Regions from separate parts of the Sinorhizobium sp. CB7 genome, predicted to be linked through region 1. Evidence: riboswitches for the same ligand, from Rfam matches in the RefSeq annotation. Region 1 holds a riboswitch; the other holds the start of a gene.
The links. A riboswitch is a leader RNA that binds a small molecule or an ion and turns the genes downstream of it on or off. The one in region 1 is predicted to bind S-adenosylmethionine.
Positions count from the first base shown of each region.

Region 2: linked by a shared signal. The riboswitch ahead of metA (homoserine O-succinyltransferase) and the one ahead of AAE029_RS15715 (O-succinylhomoserine sulfhydrylase) in region 1 are both predicted to bind S-adenosylmethionine.

Region 1 is NZ_JAULLL010000007.1:294,578-298,774, reverse strand. Features, by position in the region: gene AAE029_RS15725 (aldo/keto reductase) at 1-130, opposite strand, end outside; gene AAE029_RS15720 (2'-deoxycytidine 5'-triphosphate deaminase) at 347-1,441, opposite strand; SAM riboswitch at 1,516-1,594, shown strand; gene AAE029_RS15715 (O-succinylhomoserine sulfhydrylase) at 1,639-2,820, shown strand; gene AAE029_RS15710 (DegT/DnrJ/EryC1/StrS family aminotransferase) at 3,231-4,197, shown strand, end outside.
Region 2 is NZ_JAULLL010000012.1:164,436-168,632, forward strand. Features, by position in the region: gene AAE029_RS22890 (aldose epimerase family protein) at 1-895, opposite strand, end outside; gene metA (homoserine O-succinyltransferase) at 1,127-2,047, opposite strand; SAM riboswitch at 2,094-2,171, opposite strand; gene AAE029_RS22900 (ABC transporter ATP-binding protein/permease) at 2,322-4,130, shown strand; partial or broken gene AAE029_RS22905 (aldo/keto reductase) at 4,149-4,197, opposite strand, start outside.

The DNA.
Region 1 (4,197 bases):
ATCCGTTGGCAACCGCAGCTTCCAGGAGCCTTTGACGCCTTGCAGACGTGCCCGCGCTGAAGAGGTTCGCGGTTCCGAAGACAAACCGCGAGGCAAATATGTCCGTTCCCGGAATGCATATTCTCTTCACTCGCTGCCCCCTGCCAATCAGGCATCTCCTCATGTCGGGAACGCTTCGCCCGCTGCTGCGCAGAGGCCAGTCACCTCGCACGCAGAGATACGCGCTACTATGAGGACGAGCGCGTGCCAATTCGTTCATTGGCCGATCGCGATGGGCCTTTTGGAGTAGATAAAGGTAAACAAATGGGCATGAGGCGCGTTGTAGCGCCTCCTTGGCCCGGTTTTGCTACAGGCGAAAATGCTTCGACAGCTTCAGGCCCTGCGCCTGATAATTCGAGCCGAGGCCGGAGCCGTACAAGCTCGCCGGCTGTTCCAGCATGTGCTCGTAGACGAGTCGACCAACGATCTGGCCATCCTCCAGAATGAAGGGAACTTCGTGGCTGCGCACTTCCAGGACGGCACGACTTCCGCGACCGCCGGCCGGCGCATGGCCGAAGCCGGGATCGAAGAAACCAGCATAGTGGACGCGGAATTCGCCAACCAGCGGATCGAAGGGCGTCATCTCGGCAGCGTAGAGCGGCGGCACGTGCACGGCCTCGCGCGAGACCAGGATGTAGAATTCGTCGGGGTCGAGGATCAACTCGGTGCGGCCACGGCTGTAGAGAGGTTCCCAGAAATCGAAGATGTCGTGCTCGGCTTTCTTGTCGACATCGACGACGGCGGTGTGATGCTTGCCGCGATAGCCGATCAGGCCACGTTCGTCGCCGGCAAGATCGATGGACAGCGCAATGCCGCCGCCGGTGACGTTTGGTTTGCTGCTTGCCACAAGCGTTTCGCGTTCGTGCAGGGCCAAGAGCTCCGGTTCGCTCAGGATTGCCTGGCCGACGCGGAAACGTATCTGCGACAGCCGCGAGCCGCGGCGCACCACGATCGGGAAAGTACGCGGGCTGATTTCAAGGTAGAGTGGGCCGGAATAGCCGGCCGGAATCTTGTCGAATTCCTGAGCACGGTCGGTGATAACGCGCGTAAAGATGTCGAGGCGGCCGGTCGAGCTTTTCGGATTGGCCGAGGCAGACATATCGGCCGGCAGGTCGAGATGCTCCATCAACGGCACGATATAGACGCATCCGGTTTCGAGCACCGCGCCTTCGGTGAGATCGACGACATGCAGCTTCAGGCGATCGAGCTTGTCGGCGACGAGATGCGCAGGGCCAGGCATGAAACTGGCCCTGACACGAAACGCATGCGCACCCAGCCTCAAATCGAGGCTTGCCGGCTGTATCTGATCGCGATCAAGCTCTTTCTCGCTCGTCAGCCGTCCCGTCTCAAAGAGCTCCGCAATGGCGCGGTCTGCCAAAATTCCTGTTTTGCGAGCCATCATGCCCCATCCATTTTCCGCCGCTGACAAAACCAGACGCAAGGAATTGACGCAAGCGGCCAAGGGCAGTATTTGCAATCTTATCCCGTGGTGATTTGGCCGGTCGGCTTGCAGCCACGTTAAAGAAGTGGCTAAAAGGACCGGGTTCGAGACCGGTCTGCTTTTGCGGCCGGTTTTTTTATTTTGAAGGTGGTGATGGCATGAGCAAGACCTGGCGCCCGGCAACCCAACTCGTTCATGGGGGAACGCTGCGCTCGCAATATGGCGAGACATCGGAGGCAATCTATCTGACACAGGGCTTCGTTTACGAAACCTCTGAGGCCGCCGAAGCCCGGTTCAAGGGCGAGACCGAAGGTTTCATCTATGCGCGCTATGGCAGCCCGACCAACGACATGTTCGAAAAGCGCATGTGCATGCTGGAAGGCGCTGAAGATGCCCGCGCGACGGCTTCGGGCATGGCTGCCGTCGCGGCCGCCATTCTCTGCCAGTTGAAGGCCGGCGACCACATCGTCGCGGCGCGCGCCCTCTTCGGCTCCTGCCGCTGGGTGGTCGAGACGCTGGCGCCGAAATATGGCATCGAATGTACTCTGATCGACGGGCGCTTCCTCGAAAACTGGGAAAAGGCGATCCGGCCGAATACCAAGGTCTTCTTCCTCGAAAGCCCGACCAATCCGACGCTGGAAGTGATCGATATCGCAGGTGTCGCCAAGCTTGCCAACCAGATCGATGCCAAGGTCGTCGTCGACAACGTGTTCGCGACGCCGCTCTTCCAGAAGCCGTTGGAACTCGGGGCTCATATCGTCGTCTATTCCGCAACGAAGCACATTGATGGCCAGGGCCGCTGCCTCGGCGGCGTGGTTCTGTCAGACAAGAAGTGGATCGACGAGAACCTGCACGATTATTTCCGCCATACCGGTCCGGCCATGTCTCCCTTCAATGCCTGGACGCTGTTGAAGGGCATCGAGACGCTGCCGCTGCGCGTCCGGCAACAGACGCAGAATGCGGCGAAGATCGCCGACTTTCTTGCCGAGCAGAACAAGGTGGCTCAGGTCATTTACCCGGGCCGGAAGGACCACCCGCAGGCCGATATTATCGCCAAGCAAATGACCGGCGGTTCGACACTCGTTGCTTTCGAGCTGAAGGGCGGCAAGGAGGCAGCCTTCGCGTTTCAGAACGCGCTCGAAATTGTCAAGATTTCGAACAACCTCGGCGACTCCAAGAGCCTGATCACGCATCCGGCTACGACGACGCACAAGAACCTGACCGACGAGGCGCGCGCGGAACTCGGCATTTCACCTGGTACGGTCCGCCTTTCCGCCGGCATCGAGGATACCGACGATCTGATCGAGGATTTTGCGCAGGCGCTGGCGAAAGTTTCGTGAGGCCGCATTAAATCTTTGAACTTTTCGCAGAGATTTTCGACCGCAACACGCCTTACGCAAAAATCTGCGGAACTTGAAGGAAGACCGCTTCGCCTCTCGTTGGCGAAGCGGGTCGCCGCTCGAGGCGAGTGGTAAGATTGCGCGCGATAACCGATAGTTAGTGGATCGCATGCGCCTCACCGGCAGGGCCTTCCGCACTCAGTCCGATTATCTGCCCGAACAGCGGGATTTTGTCGCGATTCCTCACATGATCAGTAACAACCTAAACAAATGGCTGATGCTTCGGCCAATTGTTCAGGTTGCGATTTGAGCGTGCGTCACTATCGTCACGGCATGTTCGATTGCCCTGCGATCATCAGATCACATCAAGCTTCACGAACATTCCCTATCGGAACAGCCCAGAGGCCGTGATGAAAGCCCCCAAGCAGGTTATCTATCCCATGCGGTATATCAGTCCGTTGCTGTCCGGCGGCGGCGATGCAGAGGAGCGATTTGAAGCAGGATTGCGATCCCTCCTTGGCGCAGACATCCCGATAATTCCTCTCGGGCGAGCCAGGGCAGGCCTATACCTGCTGGCAAAATATGCCCGACGAAGCGGTCGTGATCGCGTCATCATGATGCCCTATACGATCCCCGACGTGATCAACATGATACGCTTCGCGGGCTGCGAGCCGGTTTTCGTCGATACCTTGCCGAATTCGACGAACGTCGATCTGGATCACCTGAAAACCCTCATCGACAATAGAACTTGCTGTGTTCTGCTGACGCATTACCACGTGATCCAGGAACGGCTGGCCGATATTTGCGAACTCTGCCGGCAGCGCGACGTATTGTTGTTCGACGACTGCGCAATCAGTCTCGAAGGCGACTATCACGGCGCCCGAATGGGGACTATCACCGACGGCAGCGTCTTCAGCATGTCCGGTTTCAAGACGCTTAATTATGTCTGGGGTGGTGCAATCGCTACCATGCATGACGATATCGGCGAGATCATGCGACGGGAGGTCGCCGGTTTTCCACGCCTGAGCTCGCGGAAATACGGCCCGCACATGCTCCAGGTCTTCAAATATGACATGGCGACGCGCGATACCTTGTTCTCCTGGATCACGTTACCGGCCATGCTCCGACAAGCACAACGGACCAACGGCACCGATATTTTGACCTTCAATCGCAAGGAAACAATTGTTCTGGAGGACACGGTTCTCAGCCGACCGGCGCTGGGCGCACTCAAAGAACTGACACGCAAGATCGACAATGTCGCAGAAAAGCTTGCGCATAGGAGAACGATCGCCGCCATCTATGATCGCGAGCTTGCGGATTGGCGCGCTTCGCCCGATGCGTCCGACATCGTGCGGGCTGGGTCCTGTTTCTTCAGCT
Region 2 (4,197 bases), on a different contig from region 1:
CTCCGTATTTGCGCCCGCCGTGACCAGGTACAGGCACATTCAGCTTGAAGCCGGTATAGAACTGTACGCCAGGCTCGGTGGTCCGGACCTCCAAGGAGACGCCGGAATTGAGGCTGCGGGCGATCGCAACCGAGCGCTTTGCGACTCGCTCGGTCGAAAAGCAAAAATTATGGTCGTACAGTACCTGCTCGCCGCCTTCGAAGCGCTTCATCGGCGCCATCTCGCGGAAATCAAACGATGTACCGGCAACCGATCGCACCTCACCGCTCGGAACCTGCTTCTCGTTGGTCGGAAGATAGTGGTCTGCGGCGATCATGATGTCGTGATCGAGCGCGTTCTCGCGCCCATCGAGATTGAAGTAGGCGTGCTGGCACACGTTCGCGAGCGTGGGTTGATCGGTGGTCGTCTCATAGATGACGGAAAGCACGCCGTTATCGTGCACTCGATAGGTTACCTGGACCGTGCAATTGCCCGGATATCCGGCACGGCCGTCCGGGTCGACGATTTTCAGCACCACGTAGTCGTCCGCATGCTCGACGATCGTCCAGTTGCGCTTGGCTATATTGTCGCTGCCGCCGTGAAGATGAGTGACACCTTTCTCGTTCAGTTCGAGCTGATAGTCCTTTCCGTCGAGTGTAAAGCGCCCGTCTCCGATGCGATTGGCACATCGGCCCGGCGTAGCGCCGAAATAAGAGGAATGGGATGGATAGCTCGCGAAATCGTCGAAGCCCAGCAGAAGCGGCGCATCATGGCCTTCCAGACGCAGGTCCTGAATGACCGCGCCCCAGCTCATGACCTTGGCGGTTAGCCCACCGCCTTTGATCTCGACACGATAGACAGGCTCACCCGCCGCCGTATGCCCGAATACTTCACGCTTCGAAGTGTCTTGCGCCATAGCCATCACCTGCTCACTGTTTGAATCCTGAGCGGGATGAGGAAAAGTGTATGCGGTTTTCCTCATCCCGCTCTAACCTATTAGTATAGATCACGATGATTTTGGGTTGATTCTACCCAAAATCATCGTGATCAAGGCGGACACTGCCCGCATTCGCCGAAAACCGCAATCGGCCAGCGATACAATGCCTTCCTGTCGATCAAGCCCCAGCACCGCGACACTATGATGACGTCAGACCTCCCCGATCTCCTCCAGATCATAGGGCGTCGTCTGGTAGATCTCATTGATCCAGTTGCCGAAGAGCAGATGCGCATGGCTGCGCCAACGGTTTTGCGGCGGCAGCGCCGGATCGTTATGCGGGAAATAATTCTGCGGCAGTTTTATCGGTATTCCGGCATTCACGTCGCGAAAATACTCGTCCGAAAGTGATGTGGAATCATATTCGACATGGTTGAACATGTAGAGACGATTGGATTTCTGCTCGTGCACCAGACATACGCCCATTTCGTTTGAATCCATCAGGATTTCCAGGCCCGGCACCCTTGCGATATCCGTGCGGCGAACTTCCGTCCAGCGTGACACCGGCACGGCAAAGTCATCCGAAAAGCCGTTGAGATAGACGGAGGAAGGCTTGAGGTTCTGATGTCGGTAGACGCCGAAAGCCTTTTCCTTCAGGTCGTATTTCGGCACGCTATGGAAATGATAGATCGCCGCCATGGCGCCCCAGCAGACATTCATCGTCGAATGGACGTTCGTTGCCGTCCAATCGAATATCTGCTGCAACTCATCCCAATAGGTCACCTCCTCGTACGCAAGCTTTTCGACAGGCGCACCGGTAATGATGAAGCCGTCGAACTTGCGCTGCTTCACCTCTTCCCAGGTCTGATAGAAGGAGAGGAGGTGTTCTTCGGAGGTGTTCTTGGCCTTATGGCCGCCGATGCGGATAAGCGATAGCTCGACCTGCAGCGGCGAGGCGCCAACCAGGCGCGCCATCTGCACTTCCGTCTTGATCTTGTTCGGCATGAGGTTGAGAAGCCCGATCTGCAGTGGACGAATGTCCTGGCGGATTGCCACGGTTTCGGTCATGACCCGCACACCTTCGTTGACGAGCGTCTCGAAGGCGGGCAGCGTGTCGGGGATCCTGATGGGCATGATATTCACTCGATCAAAACAAAAAAACCGGCGGCGAAAAATCGCTACCGGTCCGCACGCGGCCCTTTAGCGACTTTTTTAACGTGGCTGCAAGCCGGCCGGCCAAATCACCACGGAAAGCACTAAATAGCGCTGGTTATTGATCGAATCAACGTCGGATTCGCAAATCGCGGCCATAAAAAGGCTATCACGCTTTTATGACTGGCTGAATCTGCCGATGGACAAGCTGGATCACCATGTTATCAGAGGCTATTGATGGCATAGGAAGGTGTTGATGGCAGATGACTTGCAGGCAAAGCCGGCCATCCAACAGGATCGCGTCGGATATGATCTAAGCCTGGGCTACCGCCTCAGGATGATGTTCAGTGCATTCTGGGGCTCGGATGTACGAAGCAAGGTCGTCGTACTCGCAATTACATTGCTCTTCGTTATTCTGGCGACGGCCTATGCGCAGGTTGTCCTGAACCAGTGGAATGCCCCTTTCTACGATTCACTGGAGAGACGAGATCTCGCCGAGTTCTTCTACCAGCTTAAGATCTTCGGGATCATTGCCGGGGCGCTGCTCCTGCTGAACGTCGTTCAGGCGTGGTTGAATCAGATGGCAGCGCTCTACATGCGCGAGGGACTGACCAGAGATCTTGTCGATCAATGGCTGAAGCACAGGCGCGCGCTCAGGCTTGCTTCGTCAGGACTCATCGGTGTCAATCCGGACCAGCGGCTGCATGAGGATGCCCGCAATCTTGCTGAAAGCACCACTGGGCTTGTCCTCGGCCTGTTGCAGGCGACGATCCTGCTCGTCAGCTTCATTGGCGTGCTCTGGGAACTCTCGAGCGGGTTTGTGTTTGAATTCAGCGGAAGGAGCTTCTCCATTCCCGGCTATATGGTGTGGGCTGCCATACTCTATGCCGGCTCCGCCTCTGTGTTGAGCCAGGTCGTCGGACAGAAGCTGGTGAAACTGAATGCCGACCGCTTTTCAAAGGAAGCGGAACTTCGCTTTTCCCTCATGCACGCCAATGAAAACATGGCGTCCATTACCGTCGCACGAGGGGAGGAGAACGAACGGCGGCATATCAACACGGACATCAGCTCGGTCCTTGCCGTCATTCGCCGTTTGGCGATAGCCAATACCAATCTTACCTGGGTCTCCGCCGGATACGGCTGGCTGGTATTGATCGTTCCTATCCTGGTCGCCGCTCCCGCCTATTTTTCAGGCGGTCTGACCTTCGGCGAACTGATGATGTCGGTCGGTGCCTTCAACCAGGTGAATACGGCGCTGCGCTGGTACGTCGCCAATTTTGGTCCCATCGCGGAATGGAAGGCGACCCTCCAGCGCGTCACGGATTTCCGCCAGGCGCTGCTGGAGATGGAAGACGAGATTAGCTCCACGGACACGATTTCCTACGAAGAAACGCCTGACGACACGCTGACCCTGAAGGATGTCATGATTTCGGTGAAGCCCGGCGAAGTTCTGTCCGAAGGCGGGTTCCGGCTGCGCGAAACCAATGTCACGATCCGTGCCGGCGATCGCGTGATGATCAACGGGGATCACGGCGTGAATCGGAAGCTGCTCTTCCAGGCGCTTGCCGGTCTCTGGCCCTGCGGCGGCGGCACGATCGGTCTGCCGGAGGAGGATGGTATGCACTTCATGGCGCAGCTCCCCTACGTGCCAGGCGGTACGCTGCGCCAGGCGCTCGCGTTTCCGGAAGATGCCAGCGCCTATAGCGACGCAGACACGGAAACGGCCCTGGAAAAGGTCGGCCTTGGTCGTCTGAAGGAGAAACTCGATACACGGACAAGATGGGACAGGATTCTCGATGGCGATGAACAGAAAGCCGTCGCCTTTGCCCATCTGCTGCTCGCCAAACCGCGCTGGATCGTCTTCGACGAGGTGCTCGAAGGCCTGGAGCCGGAATCCCAGAGGACACTGGCGGAAGTCCTGACTGACCTGCCGGATGCAGCGATGATCTATATCGGGCGCTCCGAGGTCTATCTCGAAATTCTGGCGCCGCGCGTACTGCATTTGGAGCCACTGCCGCTGGCAACTGAAAAAACCGAAAAAAGGAAGACGAGCGGCATCGCATGATGCCGCTCCGTCGGCCGCTCAATTTTTTCCTGTGTCTTCCCAAACAGGCGCAAGTCCATCCGGGCTG